DNA from 2 places in the Bradyrhizobium sp. A5 genome. Region 1 is predicted to be linked to the other one. Evidence: riboswitches for the same ligand, from Rfam matches in the RefSeq annotation. Region 1 holds a riboswitch; the other holds the start of a gene.
What was found. Region 1 has a riboswitch for glycine ahead of WHZ77_RS12410 (D-amino acid dehydrogenase). Riboswitches for the same ligand answer to the same signal wherever they lie in the genome.

Region 1 (15,643 bases):
CCGATGGCCGTGGCGTGGACGTCGTGTTCGATCCCGTCGGCGGCGAGGTGTTCGAGAACTCGATGCGCTGCATCGCCTGGGGCGCCCGGCTGCTGGTGATCGGCTTCACCGGCGGCATCGGCTCGGCGAAGACCAATCTCTTGCTGATCAAGGGCGCCAGCGTGCTCGGCGTGCGCGCGGGTGAGGCGGTGCGGAAGAATCCCGCGCTGGGTAAAGTGCGCCTGAGGGCGCTGCTGCAGTGGGCGGAGGAGGGCAAGCTGCGCCCCAACGTCTCACACCGCCTGCCGCTGGAGGATTACGCCAAGGCGATGCGGCTGTTGCTCGACCGCAAGGCGATCGGGCGCGTGGCGCTGGTGATGGAGTGAGGGTGCCGTAGCGGCGGCTCCGTAGGGTGGGCAAAGCGAAGCGTGTCCACCACTTCCGTCATGGCTGATAGATGGTGGGCACGGCGCAAGAGCGCCTTTGCCCACCCTGCGAAGTTCTACTTATACTCTCGCTCCGTCCACCACGGAAAATAATCCGGCATATCGCTCGTCACCTTGTCCTTGAACTGCGCCGGTCGCTTCTCCAGGAACGACACCACGCCTTCCTTCACATCGTTCGAGCGGCCGCGGGCATAGATGCCGCGGCTGTCGACCTTGTGGGCCTCCATGGGATCGTCGGCACCCATCATGCGCCACATCATCTGGCGGATCAGCGCCACCGAGACCGGCGCTGTCTTGGCTGCGAACTCCTTGGCGAGCGCGCGGGCGGTCGGCAGCAGATCATCCGGCGCGACGACCTTGCTGACGAGGCGGCCGGCGAGCGCTTCCTGCGCGGGGAAGACGCGGCCGGAATAACACCATTCAAGCGCCTGCGAGATGCCGACGATGCGCGGCAGGAACCAGCTCGAGGCAGCCTCCGGCACGATGCCGCGCTGGGAGAACACGAAGCCGAAGCGCGCAGCATCGGACGCGATGCGGATGTCCATGGCCAGCTGCATGGTGACACCGATGCCGACGGCGGGGCCGTTGACGGCGCGATCACAGGCTTCAGGCATTTGAAGATGCGCAACGTCACCTGGCCGCCGCCGTCGCGCACCTGCGGATCGCTGTAGTCGACCTTGCCGTCGGCGAAGCGCTTCACCGGGCCGCGCCGCGCGTCGCGATCGAAGGTGTCGGCGCCCGACGAAAGATCAGCGCCCGCGCAAAAACCGCGGCCGGCGCCGGTGACGATGATGGCGCGGACGTTGTCGTCCTTGTCGGCGGCGTCGAACGCCTCGATCAGCTCGGCCTGCATCTGCGCGTTGAAGGCGTTGAGCTTGTCGGGCCGGTTCAGTGTGATGGTGAGGATCTGCTCGGCGACCTCGTATTTGATGGTCTCATACGCCATGGGTGGTTTCCTTCCTTCTTGAACGCAGTCTTGAATTGACGTCATGCATGCGCGCCACCGTCCGTCTTGCGCGGACTGGGCATGTGCTTCTCCTTGAGTACCCATACGATAACGGCCGGGGCAAGCCCGGCCATGTCGCAGTCTAGCGGTACCGAAGCCTCAATGCGCCGGCGGCTTCGGCCAGGGCCGCTGCGGGCCGCGCAGGCTCTCGAACGCCTTGGCCATGCCGAGCACGCCGATATCGTCGAAGCGGCGGCCGACGATCTGCATGCCGATGGGAAAACCCTTGGCATCGAAGCCGCCATTGATGGAGATGGCGGGATTCTCCGACATATTCCACGGCACGGTATAGGCGATGTGCTCGAACGGCTTCATCGGATCGTTGGTGGGCGAGGCCCAGTCCGCGGGGTAGTTCACGTTCGGCGCGGTCGGCGAGATCACGTAATCGAGCTCGCAGAACAGTTTCGCGGCGGCTGCGCGGATCGCCATCGTCTGGTTGAAGCCGCGGATCACGTCGACGCCCGACAGCTTCGCGCCGGACTCACCCCATTTGAAAATGTAGGGCAGCACCTTTGCCTGTTCGGCCGGCGTCAGCTTCGACAGATCGTCCCACATCCGCGCGCGCCAGAAATTGTCGAGGCCGTCGAGCATCTCGCGCGTGAGGATGCCGTCGACTTCGGTGATGACGCTGCCTGCGGATTCGAACGCCTTTGCGGCCTTCACCGCGACGTCTCGCACCGGCTTCTCCAGCGCCAGGCCGCAGCCGGGATCGAGCATCAGGCCGATGCGGAGCTTGCGCGGTGATTTCTCCAGCCCCTTCCAGTTGAGCGGCTCGGCCGGCAGACTCATGCCGTCGCGCCGGTCGGGCTTTGCGATCACGCTCATCATCAGCGCACAATCGTCGACGGTGCGGGTCATGGGACCCGCGACGCGGCCGACATAGGTGGGGTCGATCGGCACGCGGCCAAAGCTCGGCTTCAGGCCGACGAGGCCGCACCAGCCCGCGGGCAGGCGGACCGAGCCGCCAATATCGGTGCCGAGATGCAGCGGACCGTAACCGGCGGCCGCGGCTGCGCCAGCACCCGCGCTGGAGCCACCGGGATTCTTGGAGAGGTCCCAGGGATTGCGCGCCAGCGCATGGAAGCTGGAGAGCCCCGAGGACAGCATGCCGTAATCGGGCATGGTGGTCTTGGCGAAGATGATGGAGCCTGCCTCGCGCAGGCGCGCGGCGGGCGGGGCATCCTTCTCGGCCGGCACCAGCTTGACGCTCGCGGCGCCCAGTGGCACCGGCACGCCCTTGGTCGCGATGTTGTCCTTCACAGTCACAGGGACGCCGTCGAGCGCGCCCGAGGGCTCGCCCCCGGACCAGCGCGCAGTCGAGGCCTTTGCGGCCTCACGCGCGCGGTCGGGATCGAACGCATAGAGCGCCTTCAGATGCGGTTCCCACGCGGCGACGTGCGCGAGCAAGTCCTCCAGCACCTCGCTCGGTGAGAATTGCTTGGCCCGATAGCCCGCGATCAGATCGATCGCGGACAGATCGTGCAGCGAGGTGACCGCCTCTTCGACGCGCTTTTTCTGCATTGCTAGCCCACCGGCATGCGCGTTTCGATGATGCGGGCGAACATGCTGGCGCCGATCGGCAGGATCTTGTCGTCGAGCACGAAGCCCGGATTGTGCACGGGCACCGAGCCGTCATGGCCGACCCAGAAATAGGCGCCGGGAATGGTTTGCAGCATGTCGGCGAAATCCTCGCTGCCCATCTTCGGCTGGGTGCGGGTGATCACGTTGGCGGGGTCGACGATTGTGCGCGCGACCTCCTCGACCACCTTGGACTGTTCGACCTGGTTGACCAGCACATCGAAGGTGTCGCGGATGTCGACGTCGATCACGCACTGATAGGCGCTGGCAATGCCGGCGCTGATCGTGCGAATGCGCTCGCTGATCAGGGTGCGGACTTCCTTCGAGAAAGTGCGGATGGTGCCGCAAAGATGCGCGTCGCCGGGGATGACGTTGTAGGCGGATCCGGCGTGAATCTGCGTGATCGAGATGACGGCGGCCTGCAGCGGCTCGACGTTGCGGCTGACGATGGTCTGGATCGCCTGCGCCAGCGTGGTCGCGATGATCACCGCGTCCTTGGAGCGTTCCGGCATCGCGCCATGCGCGCCATAGCCGGTGATGCGGAGGTCGAAGAAGTCGGCGCTGGCCATTGCCGGGCCGGGCAGGATCGCGATCTCGCCGTGGTTGAGGTCGGGCGCGTTGTGCAGGCCGTAGAGCTCGTCGCACGGAAACTTCTCGAACAGCCCGTCCTTGATCATGGCGCGGGCGCCGCCAAGGCCTTCCTCGGCCGGCTGGAAGATCAGGTGCACGGTGCCGTCGAAGTTCCTGGTCTCGGCGAGGTAGCGTGCGGTGCCGAGCAGCATGGTGGTGTGGCCGTCATGGCCGCAGCCGTGGAAGCGGCCGGGGATCTTCGAACTCCATTTCAGATTGGTGTTCTCCTCCATCGGCAGCGCGTCCATGTCGGCACGCAGGCCGATGCGCTTGCCGCCCGAGCCCTTGCCCTTGATGACGCCGATCACGCCGGTGCCGCCGAGACCGCGATGCACCTCGATGCCCCAGCTCGTCAGCTTGTCGGCGACGATGCCGGAGGTGCGCACTTCCTCGAAGCCGATCTCGGGATGGGCATGAAGGTCGCGCCTGATAGCAGTGAGTTCGTCGGCATAGCCGTCGATGCGGTCGATCGTGGGCATGTGTTCCTGTCCGGTTAGCGTGAAGGGGGATTGAAAACGGGGCCGTTCGGCTTGATGCGGATGCCCGGACGCAGGCGCGTCCAGGGGAGTGAAGCGGTGTCGGCCGGCATCGCGCCGGGCGCGGCGCAGATCATCAGCTTTTCCGCGATCGGCTCGAAATCGGCGCGGAAATGCACCGAGCTCTTGTTCACCAGAATCTTCTGTTCGGTCGGTTCGATGCCGACATAGCGATACATCGCCTGGTCGGCGAGCTGGGCCTTGTGCGAGGAGACGACGATTCGGACGTCGCCGATGCGCAAGGCTGCCGAGGGGCCCATCTCCATCTCGCGGCCGCCGTAATAGGGGCCGGGCGCGATGAAGCGGCCGTCGGAGAGTTTTTCGACCACAAAGGTCTCGCGATAGGGCTCGTCGCCGGGAATGCCGGACTTGCCGCCGAGCGACAGCGTGACCGTGGCGCCGACGCCCGCCGCATGCGCGGCTTTGGCCGATTCCGGATCGTAGATCGCGCCGGTTGCGGCACTGGCCTTGTTGCGGACCAGCGCGCGCAGCATGCCGGTGGTATCGGAATCGCCGCCGGCGCCGGGATTGTCCTGGGTATCGGCGATGATGATCGGCTTGCTGGCGTTCTTCGAGAGTTCCATGGCATGACGCACGCCGTCGTCGGGTGACCAGATCTTGCCGTCGAAATCGTCCTCGTGGCTTTCGATCAGCTTCACGACGGCATCGGCCGCGCGGTCGGCATCTTCCTGCGTCTTGCCATAGGCGAACACGCTCGGGCCGCAGTCGCGGAAATCGGCGGCGGGGAAGCCCGGCGCGAACGAGAGCGTCGGAACCGCATCGCCCTCGAGCGCGGCGAGCTGTTCGTAGATGCCCTTCGTGGGAAAATCGTTCGTGCATTGCCAGCTGATCGCGATCAGGAATGGCAATTGGCGGAACGACTTTGCGAGACGTTGTTTCGTGTTCAGGAGCAGCGCGAGGTGCTTCGCCGAGGCGCGGCCGGTCTCGGCCATGTCGACATGGGGATAGGTGCGGTAGGCGATCAGCGCGTCCGCATGTTCCATCATCTCGGGCGTGACGTTCGCATGCAGGTCGAGGCTGGCGACCAGCGGAACGTTCTTGCCGATGACGCGGCGCACGCGCGCCAGGATCTCGCCTTCGCCGTCGTCGAGGTGCTCCGTCACCATGGCGCCGTGCAGGTCGAGATAGACCGCATCCAGCGGGCCGGCGGCCGCGATGCCGTCGACCATCACCTTCACGATGCGCTCGAACGCATCCCTGGTGACATGCGCCGACGGGCTCGCACCGCAGGCGATGGTCGGAACCAGTTCCCAGCCGTTGGCTTCGGCGCTGTCGACGAAGCCGGCGAGGCCGACATTGATGCGCCGCATCACCTTCAGCACGTCGGGCCCTTCAGTCATCGCCGGCCAGCCGCCGCCGTGCTGGAAGTCCGCGAATGTCGCCTTCGTCGGAGCGAAGGTGTTGGTCTCGTGCAGGAAGCCGCCGACGGCGATACGTGTCATCAATTCTGGTCCAGTGAGCAAAGAGGGGGGACGTTAGCCTTGGCCTTGCGGAGAGAGCAAGGCGGGACGCACTCGCGCCGTGCATAGGTTCAAGACGTTTTGGGAATGCTGGCCCGCCGTCATTCCGGGGCGCGCCACTGGGCGCGAGCTACGGTGCGCAATTGCGCACCTGAGAATCCATGGTGCAGCAAACTCTGTAGTTCGATGGATTCCGGGCTCATCGCTTCGCGATGCCCCGGAATGACAACAGAGAGATTTACGCGCTCGCCGCCATACCTTCCGACACCGGCCGGAAGTTCGCGAAATCCCAGCCCCGGCCAGGCGCTGCTTCCAGCAAAGCCCTTGTATAGTCCTCTTTCGGATGCGTCAGCACCTCGGCGGCGGGGCCCTGTTCGACGACGCGGCCGTGCTGCATCACCACGACCTCGTCGCAGATCTGGGCTGCGACGCGCAGATCGTGGGTGATGAACAGGATGGCAATGCCGAGCCGATTCTGGATTTCGTCGAGCAGTTCCAGCACCTGCGCCTGCACCGAGACGTCGAGTGCGGAGACCGCTTCGTCGGCGACCAGCACGTCCGGATCGAGCGCGAGCGCCCGCGCGATGGCGATGCGCTGGCGCTGGCCGCCGGAGAACTGGTGCGGATAGCGCGTCACGGCGTCCGCGGGCAGGCCGACCAGCTCGAGCAGCTCGCGGGCGCGCTTCATCGCATCGGCATGCGAGGTGCCGTAATTGATCGGGCCTTCGGCGATGCTCTCGCCGACGGTGACGCGCGGGTTGAGCGAGCGGTAGGGATCCTGGAAGACGATCTGGATCTTCTTCCGGTGCGGCTGGAGCAGGCGACGCGAGATGTCGGAGATCTCGCGGCCGGCGAGGCGCACGCCACCGGAGGTCGGGTCGATCAGGCGGACGATGCAGCGCGCCACCGTCGACTTGCCCGAGCCGCTTTCGCCGACGATGCCGAGCGTGCGGCCCTTGCGCAGCGTCAGCGTGACCTTGTCGGCGGCGACGACCTCGCGGCCTTTGCCGAAGAAAGAGCGTTCCTTGTAGACCTTGCTGAGGTCGTTGGCCTCCAGCACCACCGGCTCGTGGCTCTCCTCGCGCGGGGCGCGCGGCACCAGGCTCGGCACCGCCGAGAGCAGGTTGCGGGTGTATTCCATGGTCGGGTTGCGCAGCACGGTCTCGAGCGGACCGGTTTCGACCAGCCGGCCCTGCCGCATCACCGCGACGCGGTCGGCGATCTCGGCGACCACGCCCATGTCGTGGGTGATGAACAGCACGGCCGTGCCGTGGTCGCGCTGGAGGTCGCGGATCAGGGTCAGGATCTGCTTCTGCGTGGTGACGTCGAGCGCGGTGGTCGGCTCGTCCGCGATCAGCAGCTTCGGCTCCAGCACCAATGCCATCGCGATCATGATGCGCTGGCGCTGGCCGCCGGAGAGGCGGTGCGGGTAGGAGGCGAAGATGCGCTCGACCTGGGGCAGGCGGACCTGCTCCATCATGTCGAGGATGCGCTTCTTGCGCGCCTTCGCGTCGAGATTGGTATGGGCGCGCAGCACCTCGTCGATCTGGCGGCCGACCGGCACCACCGGATTGAGCGCGGTCATCGGCTCCTGGAAGATCATCGCCATCTGCGTCGCGCGCAGCTGCCGCAGGCGGCGGTCGGTCGCGGTGAGAATCTCCTCACCGACCAGCTTGACGCTGCCGCCGGTCGGAACCAGCGTGCCCTTCGGCAGCAGGCCCATCGTGGTCAGCGAGGTCACCGACTTGCCCGATCCGCTTTCGCCGACGAGGCACAGCGTCTCGCCCTTGTGCACCTGGATCGAGATGCCGTCGATGATGTTGGCGCCCTTCGGCTTCTTGCCGATGGAGACGACGAGGTTGTTGATGTCGAGGATGGGGTTGGTCATCGCTTGATCCGTCATCACTTGCCTTCCCGCTGCTTCATGCGCGGATCGAGTGCGTCGCGGGCGGCGTCGCCGATCAGATTGATGCTGAGGATGGCGATCGAGAGCAGCAGGCCCGGCCAGAAGATCAGCGTCGGCTTGAGCTGAAAATACTGGCGGCCCTCGGCCATGATGTTGCCCCAGGTCGGCGTCTCCGGCGAGATGCCGGCGCCGAGGAAGGACAGGATGGCCTCGGTCAGGATCGCGGAGGCGCAGACATAGCTGCCCTGGACGATCAGTGGTGCGATCGTATTCGGCATCAGATGTCGCCACATGATCTTCGGGAGCGACGAGCCGACCGAGATCGCGGCTTCCACGTAAGGCTCCTCGCGGGCGGACAGCACGACCGAGCGCACCAGGCGCGCCACGCGCGGAACTTCGGGGATGGTAATCGCCACCAGCACGGTCCAGATGCTGGCGCCGGACAGTGACACCACGGCGATCGCGAGCAGGATGCTCGGCATCGCCATCAGGCCGTCCATGACGCGCATCAGCACGGAATCGACCAGCTTGAAGAAGCCGGAGACGAGGCCGATCGAAAGGCCGATGACGATCGAAAGGATCGCCGAGCCGATACCGATCAGAAGCGAGATGCGCCCGCCATAAATCACGCGTGACAGCAGGTCGCGGCCATAGGCGTCGGTACCGAGCAGGAACTGCGCCGAGGCCGGCTTCAGCCGTTGCGAGGGGGCCAACTGGATCGGATCATGCGGCGCGATCAGCGGCGCCAGGATCGAGACCAGCACGATCAGCGCAAGGCAGACCGTGGCCGCCGCGATGATCGGCGTCGAGGTGAGGAATCCGAAACGCGGCCGCAGCGGCGTCGTGATCGGAATGGACGATTGAGGAAGGCTATCGACCGACATTGTTGTTGTTATCCTTAGCCCTAGTACCGGATCCGGGGATCGAGCAGCGTGTAGGCGACGTCGATCAGGAGATTGACGACGACGTAGATCAGCGAGGTCAGCAGGATCATCGCCTGGATCACCGGATAGTCGCGCGCCAGCACCGCGTCCACGGTGAGGCGGCCGATGCCGGGGATGTTGAACACGCTCTCGGTGACGACGACGCCGGAGATCAGCAGTGCAAAGCCGGTGCCGATCACGGTGATCACGGGCACAGCGGCATTGCGCAGCGCATGCCGCATCATCACTGCGACCTCGTTGATGCCCTTCGCGCGCGCCGTTCGTACGTAATCCTCGCCGAGCACGTCGAGCATCGCCGCCCGCGTCATGCGCGCGATCAGCGCGACGTAGATGAAGGAGAGCGCGCAGGTCGGCAGGATGATGCGCTCGAAGAACGGTCCGAAGCCGTTGAAGATGCTGCGGAAGCCCTGCACCGGCACCCAGCGCAGGTCGATCGCGAACACCTGGATCAGGAGATAGCCGACCACAAACACGGGCACCGAGAAGCCCAGCACGGAGAGACCCATCACGAAGCGGTCGATCCAGGTGCCATGCTTCCATGCCGCGATCACGCCCAGGGGGACGGCGACGATGACCGCGAGGATGATGGTCGAGAGCGCGATCGAGATCGACGGCTCGACACGCTGGCTGATCATCTTGATGACCGGCAAATTGGAGATCAGCGACGTTCCGAGGTCGCCGTGCAGCAGCTTGTTCACCCAGGTGATGAACTGCACGATCAACGGCTCGTTGAGGCCGAGGGAGTCGCGGATGCGCTCCAGCCGTTCAGGTGTCGCGTTGTCACCGGCGAGAATCGCGGCGGGGTCGCCGGGGGTCAGCCGCAGCAGCAGAAACACGAACAGCGCGACGACACCCATCACGGGGACCGCCGCCAGAACGCGGCGAATGAGATAACCTAGCATGCACCTATCTCCGGCTGCGGAACGTGTGGCGCCCTGGGGCACCGGTGGAAGCTGTCGTGTCTATCATGCGCGCCTGTCATTCGGGCTGGAAAGCCGGCCGGAGATGCCGACCTTGCGGGGCAAATTGTGTGCCAAGGGCAGGGCGGTATCAAGGGGCCGCCCTGCGCCGGCCGGAACCACTCAGGATGCATGACGCAGCTCGGCCTCAACCTTGAGTGAGGGGACGCTCGGCGGTGCATTGAGCCCGCGCCAGCCGTCGATGGTCCCGGCGATCATCTGCGCGGTCGCGGCCGACAGGGTCCAGCCGAGATGGCCGTGGCCGGTGTTGAAGAACACGCCCGGTATCCGCCCTGCGCGCACCACCGGCATCATGTTCGGCATCATCGGCCGTAGCCCGGCCCACGGAACGACACGCGACGTTTCGACGTCGGGGAAGTTGCTGCGCACCCAGTCGACCAGCGGCTGCACCCGGTCGGCGCGAATGTCGCGGTTGAAGTCGTTGAATTCGGCGGTGCCGGCGACGCGGAAGCGATCGGCACCGAGCCGGCTGGTGACGATCTTGGCGGCTTCGTCGAGCAGGCTGACGGTCGGCGTTGCGTTGCGGCTCGCGGCGGTGTCGAGCTGTACGGTGATCGAGTAGCCCTTCACCGGATAGACGTTGACGCGCTCGTCGAGCAGGGTGGCGAAGTGACGGCTCGCCACACCTGCGCAGACCACGACGCCGTCCACCTTCAGCATGCCGCGCGCGGATGCGACCGCATCGCTTGCGGACAGATCGGCCCAGCCGATGACAAAGCCGGCGCCGGCGCGAGCGATCGAATCGATGTTGGCCTCGTGGATGAAGGTGGCGGCCCGTCGCTTGCAGGCCTCGGCAAGCCCGCGGGTAAACTTGTGGATATCGCCGGTCGCATCCGACGGGGTGTAGAAGCCGCCGTAATAGTCCTTGCGCAGCGTCGGCTCGATGGCGCGGATTTCCTCCGGTGTCACCGGACGGCGGTCGAGGCCGCCTTCCTGCAGCAGCGCGTTGACGCGCAGGCCGGACTCAAAACCCTTCTTGTCGTGATAGATGTGGAGGATGCCGCGGCGTTCGAGATCGAAGTCGATGCCCTCGCGTGCTGCGATCTCGAACAGATGCTTGCGGGCTTCGATCGCAAGGCGCGTGGTTTGAATCGTGTTGGCGCGGTAGTTGCCGATGTTGGCGACGAACTCGCTCATCCACGAATATTTGTGCCAGTTCGGCCGCGGGTTCATCAGCAGCGGCGCGTCGCGCCGGAACATCCAGCGCAGGCCTTTGAGGATCGTTGCGGTGCTATTCCAGACCTCGGCATTGCTGGCGGAGAGCTGTCCGCCATTGGCGAAGGAGGTCTCCATCGCGGCGTAACGGTGCTTGTCGAGCACCGTCACCCTGTAGCCGCGTTCCAGCAGGGCATAGGCGGTCGTTACGCCGGTGATGCCGGCGCCGATGATGGCGATATGAGTCATGGCAGGTTCGGGGCTCCCGTGAGTTAGAGTCGGCTAACCGCTGGCCGTAAAGCCGTTGGCGGCGCCCCATCTGTCACGGTTACCTGAGAGCTTGACCCGGCGCAGACCCCGTGAGGTCAGCTCCGGCCTATCCCCTTCGGTGGACGTCACGACTTTCAAATCGTGCCGTCTCTCTCCAGATCGTCCTGACGATACAGTCCTTTTGCCTGAGAGTTTCCGGGGCGGTTGCTCCGTCGGCGCCGCAAAGAAGGCTGGAAGCCTTCGTTGCGATCTCTCCCGCATCGTCGCGTGGACCATCGAGCAGTACGATGCGCCTCATTTTTAGACAAGGCTAAATTTCAACCGTGACTGCCAACGTATTGTGCAGTGCAAAGTTGGTTCAATTTACTCGAGCGTCGCCAGCAAACCCGCCATCAGCCGGCCGCGCTCGACCAGGCTGTCGACCTCGATGAACTCCTCGAGCGTGTGGCCATTGCCGCCGCGCACGCCAAGGCCGTCGAGCGTCGGGATGCCCATCGCACCGGTGAAATTGCCGTCGGAGCCGCCGCCGGAGCTCGCATGCGGCAGCTCGGCGCCGAGCGATTTGGCGATGCTGCGTGCCTTTTCATACAGCGCCATCGTGCCCGCATCCGGCTCCCACACGGGCCGGGTGACGCCGCGAGTCACCTTGAAGGATACGTCGTTGGCCGTGCCCGACAGGGCCAGCATGCGCTCGACGCCGCGATCGAGATCGGCCTGGCGCTTGGCCATCGACAGTGCTTCGCCGGTGGCGGTCGTGGCAACGCAGTTCACCCATTGTCCGCCATGCACGACGCCGACGGAGAAAGTGCAATCCGCCGTCGTCATCGCGTCGATCGCGAGGATCTGCCGCGCCATTTCGCGGATCGCCGAGCGTCCCGCCGACAACGTCGCGCCGGCGTGGCTCGGCCGGCCCGTCGCCTCGAGATTGAAGCGCGCGATGGCGTAACGCCCGGTGGTCACGCCGTTGTCGGCGCGGCCCGGCTCGGGCACCAGCACATATTTGTTGCGCGCCGCCTCGGCCTCGATGATGTCGCGGGTCGAGGGCGTGCCGACTTCCTCGTCCGGCGTGAACAGCACGGTGATCGGCAGCGGCGTGGTAGGAGGCCCGCGCCAGCTGCCGGATCGCTTCCAGCGAGAGATAGTTGCCGCCCTTCATGTCGTAGATGCCGGGGCCGTAGCACTTGTTGCCCTCGCGCCGCCATTTCAGCTTCTCGATGGTGCCGACCGGGTGGACGGTGTCCATGTGGCCGGCGATCAGGATGCCCGGCTCACCTTGCTTCGGATGCGGGAAGCGTGCCCGGATGACGCCGCCAAAGCCCTGGCGGCCGGCGATGCGTTCGATCGTCGCACCCATGATTGCCATATCCCGCGCTGCGATATCGAGCATGCGGTTAACGGCACCGGCGTCCCAGGTCGGGCTCTCGCAGTCGACCCAGGTGCGCAGGCCTTCGAGCATGGCCTCGGAATCGAAGGGAAGATTGGCTGGATTCATCTTAATGTCTCTCAAGCTTCGAAAGATGGAACGCGCATTGCATTGCGCTGGGCAGGACGAGCGGGGAGTGTTGTAGAGCCAAACCGATCTTTGTGGAGCCCGTACGCGCGCCGCTTGGGCTTGCAGCTAAACCGGATTGACGCGCACAACGCTGTCTGCAAGTCTCGAAAAGATAAAGGCATTGCATGAGGTTAGTTCGCCTAAGGAACGAACCGAATGCTCAACCAATAACCTGCCTTTGAATAGTTTCACGTCAGGAGAGACTTCTATGCTGAGCTTGATGCGCCGGGGGCGTCGCGCGTTCGCCTCCACACTTGCGCTGTCGGTCGTCGCGCTTTCGACCGCAATGGCCTCGCCGGTATTTGCCGCCGGCAAGACCATCACCGCGGTGATGCATTCGGATCTGCGCGTCATCGATCCGATCTTCACCACCGCCTACATCACGCGTGACCATGGCTACATGGTCTACGACACGCTGATCACGACGGATTCGAATTTCAAGATCCAGCCGCAGATGGCGGACTGGAAAATCTCCGACGACAAGCTGACCTACACCTTCACGCTGCGCGACGGCCTGAAGTGGCATGACGGCACGCCGGTAACGGCGGAAGACTGCGTCGCCTCGCTCAAGCGCTGGGCCGCGGTCGACGGCATGGGCCAGCAGATGATGACCTTCACGGCCAGCATCGAGGCGACCGATCCCAAGACCATCACGCTGAAGCTGAAGGAGCCCTACGGCCTCGTCCTCGAATCGATCGGCAAGCCGTCTTCCCGCGTGCCCTTCATGATGCCGAAGCGTCTGGCCGAAACGCCGCCGGACAAGCAGATCCCCGAGCAGATCGGCTCCGGTCCGTTCAAGTTCGTGCAGGGCGAATTCCAGCCCGGCGTGAAGGCGGTCTACGTCAAGAACACCGACTACGTGCCGCGCAAGGAGCCGGCGAGTTGGACCGCCGGCGCCAAGGTCGTGAAGGTCGATCGCGTCGAGTGGATCACCATGCCGGACTCGCAGACCGCGGTGAATGCGCTGCAATCGGGCGACATCGACTTCATGGAAGTGCCGCCGTGGGACCTGCTGCCGATGCTTGAAGGCAATGCGGACCTCAAGGTCGAGGTGCTGAACAAGTTCGGCTATCAGACCCTTGGGCGCATGAACTTCCTCTATCCGCCCTTCGACAATCCGAAGATCCGTCGCGCGGCGCTTCTGGCGATGAACCAGAAGGACGTCCTCGACGCGCTCGTCGGCAATCCCAAATATTACAAGATCTGCGGCGCGTTCTTCATCTGCGACACGCCTTTCGCGAGCGACGTCGGCTCGGAATCGCTGGTCAAGGGCAACGGCATGGCGGAGGCCAAGAAGCTGCTCGCCGAGTCCGGCTATGACGGCACGCCCGTCGTGGTCATGGTGCCCGGCGACGTCGTGACGCTGAAGGCGCAGCCGACGGTCGCGGTGCAGCTGCTCCGCGAGGCCGGCTTCAAGGTCGACGCGCAGGCGACCGACTGGCAGACGGTGGTGAGCCGCAGAGCCAGCCAGAAGCCCCCGAAGGAGGGCGGCTGGAACATGTTCTTCACCAACTGGGTCAGCGCCGACGTCTCCAACCCGATCTCGAACCTCTCGATCGGCGGCCAGGGCAAGAAGGGCGGCTGGTTCGGCTGGGCGGAGAACGCCAAGATCGAGAAGCTCAAGGACGACTTCGTCCGCGCCGCCTCGCTCGACGATCAGAAGAAGATCGCGACCGAGATCCAGAAGGAAGCCTACGACCAGGTGATCTACATCCCGCTCGGCCAGTATCTGGCTCCGAGCGCGTGGCGGAAGTCGTTGACCGGCGTGCTCGACGGCCCGGCAACCCCGGTGTTCTGGAACATGGACAAGAGCGAGTAAGGCGAGGGCGCGTGAGCGCGCCTTCCGTATCGACCACCACGCGGCGCCGCTGTCATCAGCGGCGCCGCTCGCCAAAGAACTTCCGAGCAGAAACTTCTCAGGAGAGCTTCAGTGATCCAATTCACGTGCCGGGGACGTCGGTCTTTCGCCTCCACACTTGCGATCTCAGTCGTCGCGCTTTCGGCACTGGTCTCGCCAGTTCTTGCCGCGGGCAAGACCATTACCGCCGTGATGCATTCGGATCTGCGCGTCCTCGATCCGATCTTTACCAGCGCCTATATCTCCCGTGACCATGGTTACATGGTCTACGACACGCTGCTCGCGACGGATTCGAACTTCAAGGTCCAGCCGCAGATGGCGGACTGGAAGATCTCCGACGACAAGCTGACCTACACCTTTACGCTGCGGGATGGCCTGAAATGGCATGACGGTACGCCCGTCACCGCGGAAGATTGCGTTGCTTCGCTGAAGCGCTGGGCCGCCGTCGACGGGATGGGACAGCAGATGATGCTGTTCACCGCGAGCATCGAGGCGACCGATCCCAAGACCATCACGCTGAAGCTGAAGGAGCCCTACGCGCTCGTGCTGGACTCGATCGGCAAGCCGTCCTCGCGGGTCGCCTTCATGATGCCGAAGCGTCTTGCCGAGACGCCGGTGGACAAGCAGATCCCCGAGCAGATCGGCTCCGGCCCGTTCAAGTTCGTGCAGGGCGAATTCCAGCCCGGCGTAAAGTCGATCTACGTCAAGAACACCGACTACGTGCCGCGCAAGGAGCCGGCGAGCTGGACCGCCGGCGGCAAGGTGGTGAAGGTCGATCGCGTCGAATGGATCACCATGCCTGACTCGCAGACGGCATTGAACGCGCTGCAGTCGGGCGACGTCGATTTCATGGAGAATCTCGCCCTCGACATGTTGCCCACCATCGAAGCCGACAAGGGGCTCAAGGTCGACATCCTGAACAAGTTCGGCTTCCAGACGGGCGCGCGGATGAACTTCCTTCATCCGCCATTCGACAACGTCAAGGTCCGCCGCGCGGCATTCCTCGCGATGAAACAGAAGGACGTGCTGGACGCGCTGATCGGCAATCCCAAGTTCTACAAGACCTGCGCTGCGGCCTTCATCTGCGACACGCCGTTCGCGACGGACGTTGGCGGCGAGACCCTAGCGAAGGGCGGCGACATGGCCGCGGCCAGGAAGGCGCTCGCCGAATCCGGCTACGACGGGACACCCGTCGTGCTGATGGCGCCGGGCGATGTGCTGACACTGAAGGCGCAGCCGATCGTGGTGGCCCAGCAACTGCGCGACGCCGGCTTCAAGGTCGATTTTCAGGCGACCGACTGGCAGACGGTAGTGAGCCGGCG
Region 2 (15,643 bases), 150 kb from region 1:
CCACGCCGCCATTGCGGCACAGGCGTTCCGAAAATGGCATGCGGAGCAGCGCGTTCGGCTGCCAGTCCGGCATATCGGCCGGCTGCGCGTGCTCGATGCGCTCGACGGTGAGGTTGAGATCCTGGACCCATGGCGCGAAGACTTCGCCGAGGATGCGCCTGGCCTCGGTGATGCCGAACTCGGCTTCTGGCTGCGATGGCATTGCTGTCGTTTCCCCCCGTGTTGCCGGATGTTGCGGGCATCTTGCGCGGATTGGCGCGGCAAAGTCACCCGGTCTTGTGCCGGTCGGTCGGCTTGAAAATGCCTGACTTCGCCCGATATGGTGCGGCGATGCGGCCCTCGGCGGGCGGTTGACAGGGACGACCAGGCGCGGTTGATCCGCCCCTGATGGACCTAAGGAGTACATGATGAAGCTTTTCCGTATGGCGGCGGTGCTGCTGGCCGTGCTGGCGGGACCGGCCTACGCGCAAATGCCCAATCTCAATTTGCTGCAGGACGGCCCGAGCAAGACGCCGGAAGAGAAGGCTGCGGAAGCCGAGCGTGACAGGGCCTACAAGGAAACGCTGAAGAAGATTCCGGATTCCAAGGCGTCCAACGATCCCTGGGGCGGCATGCGCACCGATCCGCCGAAGCCGTCTGCTGCGCCGAAGGCGTCGGCCGCAACCAGTGCGCCGAAGAAGAAATCCGGCGCGACCCCCAATTGATCGTATCGTCCGATCGGAGGCGGTTGACGCCTCCGGCCGGGACTCCTCTTCGTCCGGTCCGCGCCCTACATTCTCGAATGCGTGTTGCGTAGTGGAGGTACGGGATGGCCGATCGTCCGCGGGATCTCGCCGAGCGGATGGCACGCCGGCGCAAGATGGGCGGCCAGCCGGGCGAAAGCCGCGGCGATGGTTATCTGCGCGAGACTTTCACCTTGCCACGTGAGGCGGCGCGGGCGAGGGCGCAGGCCTTCTTCGCCCGCTACCCCAAGGCGGGCTATATGAGCGCGGTCGAGGCTTGGCGCGAACTGCCCGGCGGCGAGATCGAATTCACCATGCGGCGGCTGCCCAGCGCCGACTAGGCATTTTCACCCGCGACCATGCCGCCGGACTCGGGTTCAGGCCCCGTCCGCTGTCCGATGGCCTTCAACTCCCGATCGATGCGCAGCTGCACACGGCGGATCGCCAGCAGGTCGATCTTCGTTTCGGTCTTGCCCGTCTTGGTCTCTTCACCGATGCGGAACTGCCACTGCCAGATGCCCGGTATGGCGGTCTTGGCGACGGTGAACTCAACGCCTCTGTGATTCATGGTCACCTCCACGATTCACTTCCATGATCGCAAACATGTTGGGCGTCACAATATTCCCGCGACAAGCGAAATCTGCCGGTAACCCGTGGGTAGATCATCGGGATTTGGAAATCGCGCGTGGTCCGAAACAAACGAACTCGGATTCCGAAAGGAGACAGGCTTGCGGAGGCTGCGCCACGGGAGTCGCACGCGGCGACATCGCCGCCGCAGGAACTCTGTTCAGGTTGGGAGAGCCACGGGCGGCCTACGGCCTTCACACTGTGGTTCCATCGTGGTGCGAAGCGAGCAGGAGTGGTCGACACTTTTCCACTTTTGCGTGTCATCCGTCTCTGCTCCTGCTAATGCCGATGGGCGGCGCGAGCGCGATATCGCGAATGAGGAAGGCGTGAACTGGCTGAGACACATTGTGCTGCGCTGGGGTGCACGGAATATCTCGCTGGCCTGTCCTCGCTGCCGGCATCCCGCCTCCTCGTCGACGTTCAGGCGCGGGCGGTTCATGCTCGGTGACGAGGAGCTCGTCTGCGAGGCGTGCGGCGAGAGCAGCGTCGTCACGTTCTGGCGTTTCGAGGGATTGTCGTGCTGCGCCGAGGCGATGCCGCGCGCGCCGGTGACCAACTCGCGACGCTGACCGACGCCTGCGATGCGAGCGGCGGCACGTGCCTTGCTTGACCTGATGCCCGGCCAAGCAACAAGGGCGCGTCATGCTCGGCATTCCCCGCCGCTACAGTCATTTCGTCTTCGGCATCATCCAGTCCGGCCTGACCTCGCTGATCGCGGCGGGCATCGCCAGCCTGCCTGCGGGCAGCGCGATGGTCTTCCTCGGGCACTGGATGGTGTCGTGGCTGATCGCATGGGCCGCGATGCTGCCGATCGTGCTGCTGGCGGCGCCCGCGATCCGCGCCTTCTCGCTGCGGCTGACGCGAGAGGAGAGGGCGCCGTGAACCGGCCGGCAGGCATGAAAAAACCCGCTTGGGGAGAGCCAAGCGGGTGAGAGAGTTATTGGAGGCTGAGGTGCTGGGCTGCAACACCATAGCCAGAGAACACTAGCCTGCCCGGCTTACGACAGCCTGACAGGCCGGCCGATCGAATCCGCGCGCGTAAGCCAAAAACCCCGCTCGGGGCAGAGCGGGGTCCTCAGGCTGGTATGGAGACCCGGTGTTGGTCCACCGGGCGGGAGAAGATTAGGGGAGCAGGCTTACGGGTGCCTGACCGCGGCACTGAAGGCCCCGGCCGAAGAGGCCGCAGACTGGCCCCGCACACGTCCCAATTTGGCCACCCGATCGCACGACTGGAGCCACAGCCGCGGGCGAGATTTCGCACCGTCAGGCGCGGCCATGGGGGAAACGTGGCGCGCCGGCAGCGGGGTCGCATCATGGACAAGGTAGAGCGGTCGTTCGCCGCCGCGACGGCGGTTGGCTTTGTGGTGCTGGTGATCGGCATCGGGTTGCTGGCGCTGATGTAGGCGCAGCATGGGCGCAAGGTGTGGGACTGCCATGCCGGGCGGTCGCGCGCCGCCGCGGCCTCAGAAACATCGAAAACAACCCCATGCACAGTAAGTCGCCGAGGGATTTCGCTGCGCCGTCAATGGCTTGTTGGAGGTGTCAGGATACCAATAGCCTGCGCCTCGGCGGCCCTATTGGACATTGATCGGGTCGAGAGGAAGGTGGAGTTCGGCGGCGCGCTCCCGGCGATCCTTCTGGCGGAATTCGTTTTCCTTCCGTTCGAACTTCGCCATCTCCTCAAGCGCTGCCGCCAGCAGCTGATTGCGCCTGGTGGCATCGTGGTGCGTATTTTCAGTCATGATCGAGGTTCCCGGAGTGGCGGTCTCCGCGCAGCTAAAGCCGTTCGCCGCCAAATATTCGCTACGGCAGGATTGCGAAATCATGACGGCGCCCGGGCGATGCGTCTTTGATGCGCGTCATGCTTCAGGCGCATGCCTTCGGTCGGTACCGTTATCCGCAAAAGAACATATTGCGAACTCGGAACAAATAGAGTACATTGTTTTTGTCGACGACCCGCCGCGCCAGCCGTTTGTCCCCCTAGCGAATCCCCGCCATAAGGAGCACGACCCATGTCCACCACTGCCCTGCGTATCGTCGAAGGATCCTCCATGGACAAGACTAAAGCCCTGGCCGCCGCGCTCTCCCAGATCGAGCGCCAGTTCGGCAAGGGCTCGGTGATGAAGCTCGGCAAGAACGACCGCTCGATGGATGTCGAAGCGATCTCGTCGGGGTCGCTGGGGCTTGATATCGCGCTCGGGATCGGCGGCCTGCCGAAGGGACGCGTGGTGGAAATCTACGGACCGGAATCCTCGGGCAAGACCACGCTGGCGCTGCACACGGTGGCGGAAGCGCAGAAGAAGGGTGGCATCTGTGCCTTCATCGACGCCGAGCACGCGCTCGACCCGGTCTATGCGCGCAAGCTCGGGGTCAACATCGACGAACTCCTGATCTCGCAGCCGGACACCGGCGAGCAGGCGCTGGAAATCTGCGACACGCTTGTGCGCTCGGGTGCGGTGGACGTTCTGGTGGTCGATTCGGTCGCGGCGCTGGTGCCGAAGGCCGAGCTCGAGGGCGAGATGGGCGACGCGTTGCCGGGCCTTCAGGCGCGATTGATGAGCCAGGCGCTGCGCAAGCTGACCGCCTCGATCAACAAGTCCAACACCATGGTGATCTTCATCAACCAGATCCGCATGAAGATCGGTGTGATGTACGGCTCGCCGGAAACCACCACCGGCGGCAACGCGTTGAAATTCTACGCCTCGATCCGCCTCGACATCCGCCGCATCGGTGCGATCAAGGAGCGCGACGAGGTGGTCGGCAACACCACCCGCGTCAAGGTGGTGAAGAACAAGCTGGCCCCGCCCTTCAAGCAGGTCGAATTCGACATCATGTACGGCGAGGGCGTCTCCAAGATGGGCGAGATCCTCGATCTCGGCGTCAAGGCCGGCATCGTCGAGAAATCCGGCGCCTGGTTCTCCTACGACAGCCAGCGCCTCGGCCAGGGCCGCGAGAACTCGAAAGCGTTCCTGAAGGCCAACCCTGATATCACCGCCAAGATCGAGACCGCGATCCGGCAGAACTCCGGCCTGATCGCCGAGCAGATTCTCGCCGGCACGCCGGAGCGCGACGCCGACGGCGAGGAGCCGGCGGACGAGTAAGCCTTAGCGCGAAAGAGTTTTCGCGAGGAGCGGGCGCTGAGGACGTTGAGTTGCCGACGTCATCGGCGCCCGTTTCGTTTTGCGTTGGAGTGATCAGGTGGTGCGATGAAGCGTCTGATCTTGACCAGTTCGTTCGGAACCGATCTCGCCAAATCGGGGCTGGCCGATATTGCAGTCTTCTTCGTTTTCCGTTTCGCGTGGGGGCCGCTGCCTTCGCCGGAATATCTCGCAGCTTATTTCGGAGCGCAGTCGGGGACGCTCAAGCCGGGCGATCACTGGTCGGATTGGCGCACGAAATGGCCTGATGCCTTCAGGGATCGCAAGAATCTGTCCTTTGGCGACTTTTGCGAGCACTATGACGAGATTGAACTCTGGTTCGATGCGAACCCCGAAGATCAATTGCAGCTGATTTGGCTGCTCGATTATTTCGGTTCGTGCCCCAATTTGCTGCCAAAGCTCAAATTGCGCTTGTTGGCGTTCGAGCTGTACGAAGCAAGAGCGCAGGTCTCCGAAACGTCGGCGTCACATATTCCCATCGTGGATGTCACAGCAAAGGAACTCGAGACTGCCACGATAGCGTGGGAGTCTTATCGTGCACCGACGCCCGAGGCCTGCGTTGATCTCCTCCGCCACGATCTGAGCGCCTTGTTGATGCTGCGGCCGGCCCTGGTCGATCTGCTGGCAGAGCTGCCGTCGCCGCTGACGGGCCTTGGCGCGACCGAGATGCGATTCCTTGAACTCCTCGCCAGTGGGTTCGCTAACACAAATGCGTTGTTTCATCTGCGCTCGCAACGGCGCACATATGTGTTCAGGGAATTCGAGTTGGGTTCGTTGCTGGAGGGGCTCGCGCTTGGCCCCAGGCCCGTGGTGGCCGGGTTGGGCGGCGAGCTGCGCACAATCGGACGGGAAAATTTGAGAGCCCGGCACGAGGTCTATCTCCGCAGTCGATTGTCGTTGACCGAGTTCGGCAAGGCGGTCCTGGCCCATCAGGAGGATTTCAGCCACCACAATTCGATCGATCGCTGGTGGGGCGGCACCCACCTGACCAACGATCGGCTGTGGCGCTGGGGCTCTGTTTTGACGAAGCCTTGAAGCGTGCGGAGATGACCCGGCTTATCGTCACCACAGATTCGTCCACAGCCGGCGTTCTCCAGCAAGCCGGCCCCGCCGACCTCGTCATCGCGATCGAGCGCCGGCTTGTCTGGGGACTGTTGCCGTCCGCTGCCGAGTTGGACGCCTTCTTTGCGCCGCGCACGACGCAGTCGCGCGGCCTTCATTGGCTGGACGATACGCCGCCTTGGCGCGTCGTCGAACCGGGTGTGGGAGATCGCGGACTGATCGAACTGTCTGCTGAATGCGACTCGGTCGAACTGTGGATGGGCCCAGAGCCAAATGCGCAATTGATTCTGCTGTGGCTGCTCGACCATTGCCGCCGTGAGAGAGCGGCTATCTCCAAATTCGTCATACGTCAGCTCGACATGGCCGTTGGAGGCGCCGATCCCCAGCCGTTTGCGAAGCTGAACCCGCGGATCCTCGCGCCCGCGCAAGACTGCCTTGAACTGGCCGGTCGTGCGTGGCGGGCTTATCGTGCGCCGACGCCGCAGGCCTGGTTCGATCTCCTCGAAGCGGATTTGACTCCGCTGCCGCGGCTTGAACGCTGCGTTCTGGACCTGCTTGAAGAACTTCCGCACCTCGCCTCAGGCCTTGGAGCTACGGAAGCGCGGATACTTCAGCTCATCGCGCCGGGTGGCGTGCACCCCTTCGATGTCTTCCCGGGCCATCAGAAGCCCAACGAGCGAGGCGTGTACGGATATTGGGAAGTCGGAACCCTGCTTGACGGGCTCGCGCGTTGCCAGAGGCCGGCGGTGTCGGGACTGGATGAAGGCCCGTTTGCCCTGGACATGCACAATGAGCCAGCTCGCCTCGATCGGTATAGAGGATCGCGGTTGTCACGGACCGAGTTCGGCAACGCGGTACTGGCTGGCGACGAGAATTTTTGCCGCCACAATCCGATTCGGCGCTGGTGGGGCGGGACTGAACTCACCAACGAGCGACTGTGGCGATGGGATCGCGCGACGCGCTCGCTGGTTGTGCCGTAAATCGGAGCCGGAGGGTGGATTAGCCGAAGGCGTAATCCACCATCTTTGTCGCCGCGGAAGCAGACGCGGTGGGTTACGCTGTCGCCTGCGCTTTGCGCAGCCGCCAGCTAACCCACCCTACGACCCGTTACTCCGCAGCTTCCGCGTAATCGCTCACCGGCGGGCAGGAGCACACCAGATTGCGGTCGCCGTAGACGTTGTCGACGCGGCCGACCGGGCACCAGTATTTGTCGGTGCGCGAGGTGCCCGCGGGGAAGCAGCCCTCGGCGCGGGTGTAGGCGCGCTTCCAATCGTCATCGACGATGTCGTGCACGGTGTGCGGGGCGTGACGCAGCGGTGACGCCTCGATCTTGAAGCGGCCGGCCTCGACCTCGGCGATCTCCTTGCGGATCGCGATCATTGCGTCGCAAAAACGATCGAGCTCCGCCTTCGATTCCGACTCGGTCGGCTCGATCATCAGCGTGCCCGGCACCGGGAAGCTCATCGTCGGTGCATGGAAGCCGTAGTCGATCAGACGTTTTGCGATGTCGTCCACGGTGACGCCGCTGGTCGTCTTCAGCGCGCGCGGATCGACAATGCATTCATGCGCGACGCGGCCCTTCTCGTTCTTGTAGAGCACCGGGAAGTGCGGATCGAGGCGCGCTGCGATGTAGTTGGCGTTGAGAATCGCGATTTCGGTGGCGCGCTTCAGGCCGTCGCCGCCCATCATCAGGATGTAGATGTAGGAGATGGTCAGGATCGACGCCGAGCCGAACGGCGCGGCCGAGACCGGGCCGACCGGCGCGTCCGCCTGCGTTGACGGGTGGCCAGGGAGGAAGGGCGCAAGATGCGCCTTGACGCCGATCGGACCCATGCCGGGGCCGCCGCCGCCATGCGGGATGCAGAAGGTCTTGTGCAGATTGAGATGGCTGACATCGGCGCCGTAATCGCCGGGCCTGCTAAGGCCGACCTGCGCATTGAGGTTGGCGCCGTCGAGATACACCTGGCCGCCATGGCTGTGGACGATGTCGCAGATCTCGCGGATATGCTCCTCGAACACGCCATGGGTCGAGGGATAGGTGATCATGACCGCGGCGAGATCCTTCGTATGCGTCTCGGCCTTGGCGCGGAGATCGTTGACGTCGACGTCGCCGTTCTTTTCGCAGGCGACCACCACCACGTCCATGCCGGCCATCGCGGCCGAGGCCGGGTTGGTGCCGTGGGCGGAGGAGGGGATCAGGCAGATCTTGCGATGGCTGTGCCCACGCGCGGCATGATAGCCGCGGATCGCGAGCAGCCCGGCATATTCGCCCTGCGCGCCCGAGTTCGGCTGCAGCGAGATCGCGTCATAACCGGTGATGTCGCACAGCCATTTTTCCAGCCGCGCGAACAGCGCGTGATAGCCCTTGGCCTGATCGCGCGGGACGAACGGGTGCAACGTCGCAAACTCCGGCCAGGTCAGCGGCATCATCTCGGTGGTCGCGTTCAGCTTCATCGTGCACGATCCGAGCGGGATCATCGCGCGGTCGAGCGCGAGGTCGCGGTCGCTGAGCTTGCGCATGTAGCGCAGCATCTCGGTCTCCGAGCGATGCGCGTGGAACACGGGATGGGTGAGGAAACCGGTGCCGCGCTTCAGCGCCTCCGGCAGCACCTCGCGCGTGGTGGCGTCGATCTCGGCATAGTAAAGCGTGCCGCCGAAGGCGCGCCAGACCGCCTCGACCGTCGCGGGCGTGGTGGTCTCGTCGAGCGCGATGCGCAAGCTCGTTTCACCGACGCCGAGATTGATCTTTTCGGCGGCGGCGCGCGCGACGATCTCGGCTCGCCCAGCGCCGGCGTCCACGCTGATCGTGTCGAAGAAGGTTTCGCTGTCAGGCGCAAAGCCGAGCTTGCGCAGGCCGGCGGCGAGCACGGCGGTGCGGCGATGCACGTTGCGCGCAATCTGCGTCAGGCCCTCGGGTCCGTGATAGACTGCATACATCGAGGCGATCACGGCGAGCAGCACCTGCGCGGTGCAGATGTTGGAGGTCGCTTTCTCGCGGCGGATGTGCTGCTCGCGGGTCTGCAGCGCAAGGCGATAGGCGGGCGCGCCGCGGGAGTCCACGGAGAGGCCGACGATGCGGCCGGGCAGCGAGCGCTTCAGCGCATCGCGCACGGCCATATAGGCCGCGTGCGGTCCGCCGTAGCCCATCGGCACGCCGAAGCGCTGCGCCGAACCGATGGCGATGTCGGCCCCGAGCTCGCCGGGCGAGGCGAGCAGCGTCAGCGCCAGCAGGTCGGCCGCGACGATCGCGAGTGCGCCCTTGGCCTTCAGCGCGGCGATCGCGGGCCTGAGGTCGCGCAACGCGCCCGAGCTTCCAGGATATTGCAGCAGTGCGCCGAGCACGTCGGCCTTGTCGAGATCGGCGAGGGGATCGCCGACGATCAGGCTCCAGCCCAGCGGCTCGGCGCGGGTGCGCATCACGGCCAGCGTCTGCGGATGCACGTCCTTGTCGACGAAGAAGGCGTTTGCTTTCACCTGCGAGTGCCGCTCGGCGAGCGCCATCGCTTCGGCGGCGGCGGTCGCCTCGTCCAGCAGCGAAGCGTTGGCGACGTCGAGCCCGGTGAGGTCGCAGATCATGGTCTGGAAGTTGAGCAACGCTTCCAGCCGGCCCTGGCTGATCTCGGGCTGGTAGGGCGTGTAGGCCGTGTACCAGGCCGGGTTCTCCAGGATGTTGCGCTGGATCACCGTGGGCAGGATCGTGCCGGAATAGCCTTGGCCGATCAGCGAGGTGAAGACCTGGTTCTCTCGCGCGAGTTCGCCCATATGCGCGATCGCCTCGGTCTCGCTGAGCGGCTTGCCGAGATCGAGGGGGGCGGCCTGCCGGATCGAAGCCGGCAGCGTTTCCGACATCAGCGCGTCAACGCTCTTGGCGCCGACAGTTTCGAGCATTGCGGTGACATCGCGCACTGAGGGGCCGATGTGGCGGCGAACGAAAGTGGCGGCGGTCTCGCCGCTGGATTTACGGTGCGCGGTCATCGCTTGCTCCATCGTCCTTAAGCCGTATGTACCTTGTAGGCGGCTTCATCCATGAGGCCGCCGAGCTCGTTCTTGTCGGCAATTTTGATCTTGAAGAACCACGCCTTGCCCTGCGCGTCCGAGTTCACCAGCGCCGGCTCGGCGGCGAGCGCATCGTTGGTTTCGAGCACCTCGCCGGTCACAGGCGCGTAGACGTCGGAGGCCGCCTTGACCGATTCCACAACGGCGGCAGCTTCCGCCTTCTTCAGCGCGCGGCCGACCTTGGGCAGTTCGACGAACACGACGTCGCCGAGCTGCGACTGCGCGTAGTCGGTGATGCCGACGGTGGCGACATCGCCGTCGATGGCGAGCCATTCATGGTCGGAGGTGTACAGCGTCGTGGTCATTCTCGGGTCCTCAGCGTTTGTAGGTGTTTTTCACGAAGGGCATGGCGGCGACGGCGAGGGCCAGGCGCTGGCCGCGCACTTCGGCGAAGATTTGCGTGCCGAGCGCGCTCGATGCGGTGGGCACGTAGCCCATCGCGACCGGCGCATTCAGGCTCGGGCCGAAGCCGCCCGATGTCACTTTTCCAATCGGCTCGCCGCCTGCGCTGGTCGCGAACAGCAGCGCGCCTTCGCGCACCGGCGCGCGGCCCTGGGCCAGCAGGCCGACACGGCGACGGGATGCGCCGTTGTCAAAATGGGCGAGGATCTTTTCCGCGCCGGGAAAGCCGCCGGCGCGCGCGCCGCCGCTGCGTCGGCTCTTCTGCACCGACCATTCAAGCGCGGCTTCGACCGGGGTGGACTCAGTGTCGATGTCGTGACCGTAGAGGCAGAGCCCGGCTTCCAGCCGCAGGCTGTCGCGGGCACCTAAGCCGATCGGCATGACGTCGGGATCGTCGAGCAGCATTTTGGCCAGGCGCTCGGCATCGGCAGCGGGGACCGAAATCTCGAATCCGTCCTCGCCGGTGTAGCCGGAGCGCGAGACGAAACAGTCGAGGCCGGCGACCTTGTGCGGGCCGGCGTCCATGAACTTCATGGACGGCGCCTCTGCACATAATTTCGCCAGCACCGATTCCGCCTTCGGGCCCTGCAACGCGACCAGCGCGCGGTCGGCCAGCGAATCGATGATGTAGTCGCCGGAGAGATTCGCGCGCAGATGCGCTTCGTCCGCGTCCTTGCAGGCGGCGTTGACGACCAGGAACAGGTGATCACCGAAATTGGCGACCATGAGATCGTCGAGGATGCCGCCGTCGTAATTGGTGAACTGGGCGTAGCGCTGCCGTCCCGGTGCAATCGCGACGATATCCTGCGGCACCAGCCGCTCCAGCGCGCGGGCGGCGTCCTCGACCTTGCCCGATTTCGGGCGGAGCGCGAGCTGGCCCATGTGGGAGACGTCGAACAGGCCGGCGGAAGAGCGGGTATGCAGATGCTCTTTGAGCACGCCCGCGGGGTATTGCACCGGCATGTCATAGCCCGCGAACGGCACCATCTTGCCGCCGAGGGATAGATGCAGCCCGTGAAGGGGCGTTCTTTTCAGGGAGTCTTGGTCGTCGCGCGCAAGCATCACGGGGCCCTCGGCGGTTCCCCGGGGACGATTCCCCGGTGGACACCAGTCGAAGCCCCATCTGTCGCTGTGCCTGAGAGTATTATCCCGTCGGCGGACGCTGTTCGGGTCTTAAGCCCGCCAGTGCCTCTTTCCAGATGTCGTCAAAGCCACGCGGTCCTTTTGCCTGAGAGTTTCCGGGGCGGTTGCTCCTTCGGCGCCGGCACCAAAGCCGGTCTCTCCCGACGTGGCCGTACGATACAGATGGGTACAGACCACAGGGCGGCCAAGCCTGTCAACGCAGGCTTTGCGCCTTTCAACGGGATTGCGCTGATGCGGCAACCCACTGATCTGTCTGCACAGTTTCTGGACAGCGAAGCTGGCCTTGTCTAAAAGCGCTCTGGCCCGCAGATATCAGTCCAAACTCGCGGTTTGGATGGCAAGTCAGCGGGTCCAAGCACACCCGATTGGATGAACATGAGCGGCGTCAACGAGATCAGGTCGACCTTTCTGAACTTCTTTGCCGAGAACGGCCACGAGATCGTGTCGTCCTCGCCATTGGTGCCGCGCAACGATCCGACATTGATGTTCACCAATGCCGGCATGGTGCAGTTCAAGAACGTCTTCACCGGCGTCGAGAAGCGGCCCTATCAGCGCGCCACCACCTCGCAGAAATGCGTGCGTGCCGGCGGCAAGCACAACGACCTCGACAATGTCGGCTACACCGCGCGCCATCTCACCTTCTTCGAGATGCTCGGCAACTTCTCGTTCGGTGACTATTTCAAGGAACGTGCGATCGAGCTGGCCTGGAAGCTGATCACCAGGGAATACGGGCTGAAGAAGGACAAGCTGCTGGTCACCGTCTACCACACCGACGACGAGGCGGCTGATCTCTGGAAGAAAATCGCGGGGTTCTCCGACGACCGCATCATCCGCATCCCGACCTCGGACAATTTCTGGGCGATGGGCGACACCGGTCCGTGCGGCCCGTGCTCGGAGATCTTCATCGACCGCGGCGATCACATCTGGGGCGGACCGCCGGGCTCGCCGGAAGAGGACGGCGACCGCTTCCTCGAGTTCTGGAATCTCGTGTTCATGCAATACGAGCAGGTGACGAAGGAGGAGCGCGTGGCGCTGCCGCGTCCCTCGATCGACACCGGCATGGGCCTCGAGCGCATGGCCAGCATCATGCAGGGCGTCGACAGCGTGTTCGAGACCGATCTGTTCCGTCATTTGATCGACGCGACGTCGTCCGCGCTCGGCAGCGGGCCGAACGAGCAGACCGTGGCCTCGTTCCGCGTCATCGCCGACCATTTGCGCTCCTCGGCCTTCCTGGTCTCCGACGGCGTGCTGCCCTCGAACGAGGGCCGTGGCTATGTGCTGCGCCGGATCATGCGCCGCGCGATGCGCCATGCGCAGCTGCTGGGCGCGAAAGAGCCGCTGATGCATCGGCTGGTCTGGGCGCTGGTGCGCGAGATGGGCCAGGCCTATCCCGAGCTCTTGCGCGCGGAGAATTTGATCGAGGAAACGCTGCGGCTGGAGGAGACCCGCTTCCGCAAGACGCTGACCCGCGGCCTTGCCATCCTCGACGAGAAGAGCGCGTCCTTGAAGAAGGGCGACATGTTCGACGGCGACGTCGCCTTCACGCTGTACGACACCTACGGCTTCCCGCTGGATCTCACGCAGGACGCGCTGAAATCGCGCGGCATCGGCGTGGATCAGGCCTCGTTCACCGACGCGATGGAGCGCCAGAAGGCCAAGGCGCGCGAGTCCTGGAAGGGCTCGGGCGAGGCAGCTTCCGAGGCGATCTGGTTCCCGCTGCGCGAGAAGCTCGGGGCCACCGAATTCCTGGGCTACGAGACCGAAAGCGCCGAAGGCGTGGTCTCCGCGCTGGTGAAGGACGGCCAGGAAGTTGCCAGCCTCAAGGCCGGCGACACCGGCGCGCTGCTGCTGAACCAGACGCCGTTTTACGCGGAGTCCGGCGGCCAGGTCGGCGACACCGGCGTGCTGACGGGCGAGGGCGGCATCAAGTTCCGCGTCACCGACACGCAGAAGAAGCTCGGCGATCTCTTCGTCCATGTCGGCGTCGTGGAGAGCGGCGAGCTGAAGCTCGGCACCGCGCTGCAGCTCGAGGTCGATCACGGCAGGCGCTCGTCGATCCGCGCGCATCACTCGGCGACGCATCTCATTCACGAGGCGCTGCGCCAGGTGCTCGGCGATCACATCGCCCAGCGCGGCTCGATGGTCGCACCCGACCGTCTCCGCTTCGACTTCGTGCATCCGAAGCCCATCACCGCGGAAGAGCTCGCCCGCGTCGAGGACATCGCCAACGACGTGGTGCTGGAGAACGACGAGGTCACGACCCGCGTCATGGGCGTCGATGAAGCGCGTGAACAGGGCGCGCGCGCCCTGTTCGGCGAGAAATACGGCGACGAGGTCCGGGTCGTCTCGATGGGCCGGACCGCGCGTGAGCGCGGCGCCAACGCGCTCGGCTGGTCGGTCGAACTGTGCGGCGGCACCCATGTGCGGCGCACCGGCGACATCGGCCTGATCACGCTGACCGGCGAGAGCGCGGTGGCCTCCGGCGTGCGACGCATCGAGGCGCTGACCGGCAATTACGCACGCAGGCACGCCAACGACACCATGGCGCTGGCGAAGACGGCAGCCAACGAGCTGCGCACCTCGATCGACGACGTCCCGGCGCGCATCACCGCGCTGATGGACGAGCGCAAGAAGCTCGAGCGCGAACTCTCCGACGCCCGCAAGAAGCTCGCGATGGGCGGCGGCGCGTCCGCCGGCGACGGCGGACAGTCCAACGTCGTGGAGATCGGTGACGTCAAGTTCTACAGGCTTCACGTCACGGGATTGCCGAGCGATGAACTCAAGTCGCTGGTCGACCAGGCCAAGGCTGAAATCAAGTCGGGTGTCGTCGCGGTTGCGAATACGACGGCCGACGGCAAGGCCAGCCTCGTTGTCGGCGTGACCAAGGATATGTCGGCCCGTTTCGACGCCGCAAGCCTCGTCAAGATCGGCGTGCCGGTCGTCGGCGGAAAGGGCGGCGGCGGCCGGGCCGAGATGGCGCAAGGTGGTGGACCTGACGGAGCAAAGGCTCTCGACGCCCTGTCGGAGATCCAAAAAGCCATTGCGGCGGGCGCTTAAGCGGCCATGCGCCCCGTTCCGCGAGGACGTGGGCTTCGCGATCCCGACTTGAGGGATCGCCTCTACGAACTGCTGGAGCACGATCCCCTGGCCTATTCGGCGGGATCGCGCTTCATTCAGCTCATCATCGGCGTCGTCGTGCTCAACGTGACCGCGATGATCCTTGCCTCCGTGCCGGAGCTTGACGCGCAGTTCGGCCTGCTGTTCTCGGCGATTACGATTCTGTCCGTGATCGTGTTCGCGCTGGAATATGCCGCGCGGCTGTGGACGGTGGCGGGTCACACGCAACGCAAGGCGTCCGCGCTCGCCGACCGGCTATCTTATGCCTTCTCCGCGCTCGGCATCATCGACCTCCTGGCCTTTCTGCCCGCGGGAATCGTGCTCGCGACGGGCCAGCATGCGACGCTGGCGGCCCTTGGCGTGCTGCCGTTCTTCAAGCTGATACGATACTCGCCGGCGATGCGCTCGCTGCTGGCCGCCGTGCACGCCGAGCGGCGCGCGCTGATCGGCTGCATCGTCATCCTGATCGGCGCGGTGCTGACCTTCGCCTCGCTGCTCTATGCGATCGAGCGCGACGTGCAGCCGGACAAGCTCGGCACCATCCCGCAGGCGATGTGGTGGGCGATCGTGACGCTCGGCACCGTCGGCTATGGCGACGTCGTGCCGGTGACGGCGCTCGGAAAATTCGTCTCCGTCTTCACCATCGTCAGCGGCTTTGCCATGATCGCGCTGCCGGTCGCGATCATCTCGACCGCCTTTGCCGAAGAGGTGAAGCGGCGCGATTTCGTCGTGACCTGGGGCATGCTGGCGCGGGTGCCGCTGTTCTCGCATCTGTCGGCCGCGGAGATCGCCGACATCATGCGGCTCTTGCGCGCGCGCACCGTCGAGCAGGGCGAGATCCTGGTGCGCCGGGGCGACGCCGCCTCGTCGATGTATTTCATCACCGCCGGCGAGGTCGAGATCGCGCTGCCGAGCCAGCAGGTGCGGCTCGCCGACGGCACCTTCTTCGGCGAGATCGCGCTGCTGCACAAGACCAAGCGCAGCGGCACGGTGACGGCGACGCGCAAGACGCGCCTGCTTCTGCTCGATGCCCAGGATTTTCACGCCCTGATCGAGCGGATGCCGACGCTCGCCGCCCACGTCCACGAGACCGCGCGGGCGCGGCTGGAGGAGACCGGCGATCTTGCAGCCGCGGAGCTGGCGCAGGCCGAACGCGACGACGGGCGCCGCGGCAAGTAGCCGTCAGTCCTTGTCGAGGAACGGCGCGACCACCTCGCGCGTCTCCTTGCTGGGCACCACAGGCACGATCTCGAAGGTCATGCCGTTGCCCTGGCAGTTCAGAACCCATTCCTGCAGCAGGCGGGCGTCGTCGCATTCCATCAGCTGGAAGCAGCGGTCGAAATTCGGCTCGATCCA

Region 2: another riboswitch for glycine. It lies ahead of gcvT (glycine cleavage system aminomethyltransferase GcvT); the one in region 1 lies ahead of WHZ77_RS12410 (D-amino acid dehydrogenase).

The regions. Positions count from the first base shown of each region.
Region 1 covers NZ_CP148990.1:2,600,918-2,616,560, forward strand. The annotation lists gene WHZ77_RS12370 (NADPH:quinone oxidoreductase family protein) at 1-365, shown strand, start outside; partial or broken gene WHZ77_RS12375 (crotonase/enoyl-CoA hydratase family protein) at 482-1,371, opposite strand; gene WHZ77_RS12380 (amidase) at 1,531-2,952, opposite strand; gene WHZ77_RS12385 (M20 aminoacylase family protein) at 2,955-4,118, opposite strand; gene WHZ77_RS12390 (M81 family metallopeptidase) at 4,133-5,638, opposite strand; gene WHZ77_RS12395 (ABC transporter ATP-binding protein) at 5,895-7,544, opposite strand; gene WHZ77_RS12400 (ABC transporter permease) at 7,559-8,446, opposite strand; gene WHZ77_RS12405 (ABC transporter permease) at 8,467-9,408, opposite strand; gene WHZ77_RS12410 (D-amino acid dehydrogenase) at 9,589-10,890, opposite strand; glycine riboswitch at 10,959-11,071, opposite strand; glycine riboswitch at 11,075-11,179, opposite strand; partial or broken gene WHZ77_RS12415 (M20/M25/M40 family metallo-hydrolase) at 11,275-12,403, opposite strand; gene WHZ77_RS12420 (ABC transporter substrate-binding protein) at 12,672-14,282, shown strand; gene WHZ77_RS12425 (ABC transporter substrate-binding protein) at 14,514-15,643, shown strand, end outside.
Region 2 covers NZ_CP148990.1:2,455,337-2,470,979, forward strand. The annotation lists gene WHZ77_RS11595 (PaaI family thioesterase) at 1-202, opposite strand, end outside; gene WHZ77_RS11600 (hypothetical protein) at 408-704, shown strand; gene WHZ77_RS11605 (hypothetical protein) at 809-1,063, shown strand; gene WHZ77_RS11610 (hypothetical protein) at 1,060-1,290, opposite strand; gene WHZ77_RS11615 (hypothetical protein) at 1,676-1,918, shown strand; gene WHZ77_RS11620 (DUF2798 domain-containing protein) at 1,992-2,231, shown strand; gene WHZ77_RS11625 (hypothetical protein) at 2,924-3,175, opposite strand; gene recA (recombinase RecA) at 3,362-4,450, shown strand; gene WHZ77_RS11635 (hypothetical protein) at 4,556-5,542, shown strand; gene WHZ77_RS11640 (hypothetical protein) at 5,509-6,549, shown strand; gene gcvP (aminomethyl-transferring glycine dehydrogenase) at 6,677-9,544, opposite strand; gene gcvH (glycine cleavage system protein GcvH) at 9,562-9,930, opposite strand; gene gcvT (glycine cleavage system aminomethyltransferase GcvT) at 9,941-11,089, opposite strand; glycine riboswitch at 11,235-11,323, opposite strand; gene alaS (alanine--tRNA ligase) at 11,546-14,227, shown strand; gene WHZ77_RS11665 (cyclic nucleotide-gated ion channel) at 14,234-15,466, shown strand; gene WHZ77_RS11670 (DUF3303 domain-containing protein) at 15,470-15,643, opposite strand, start outside.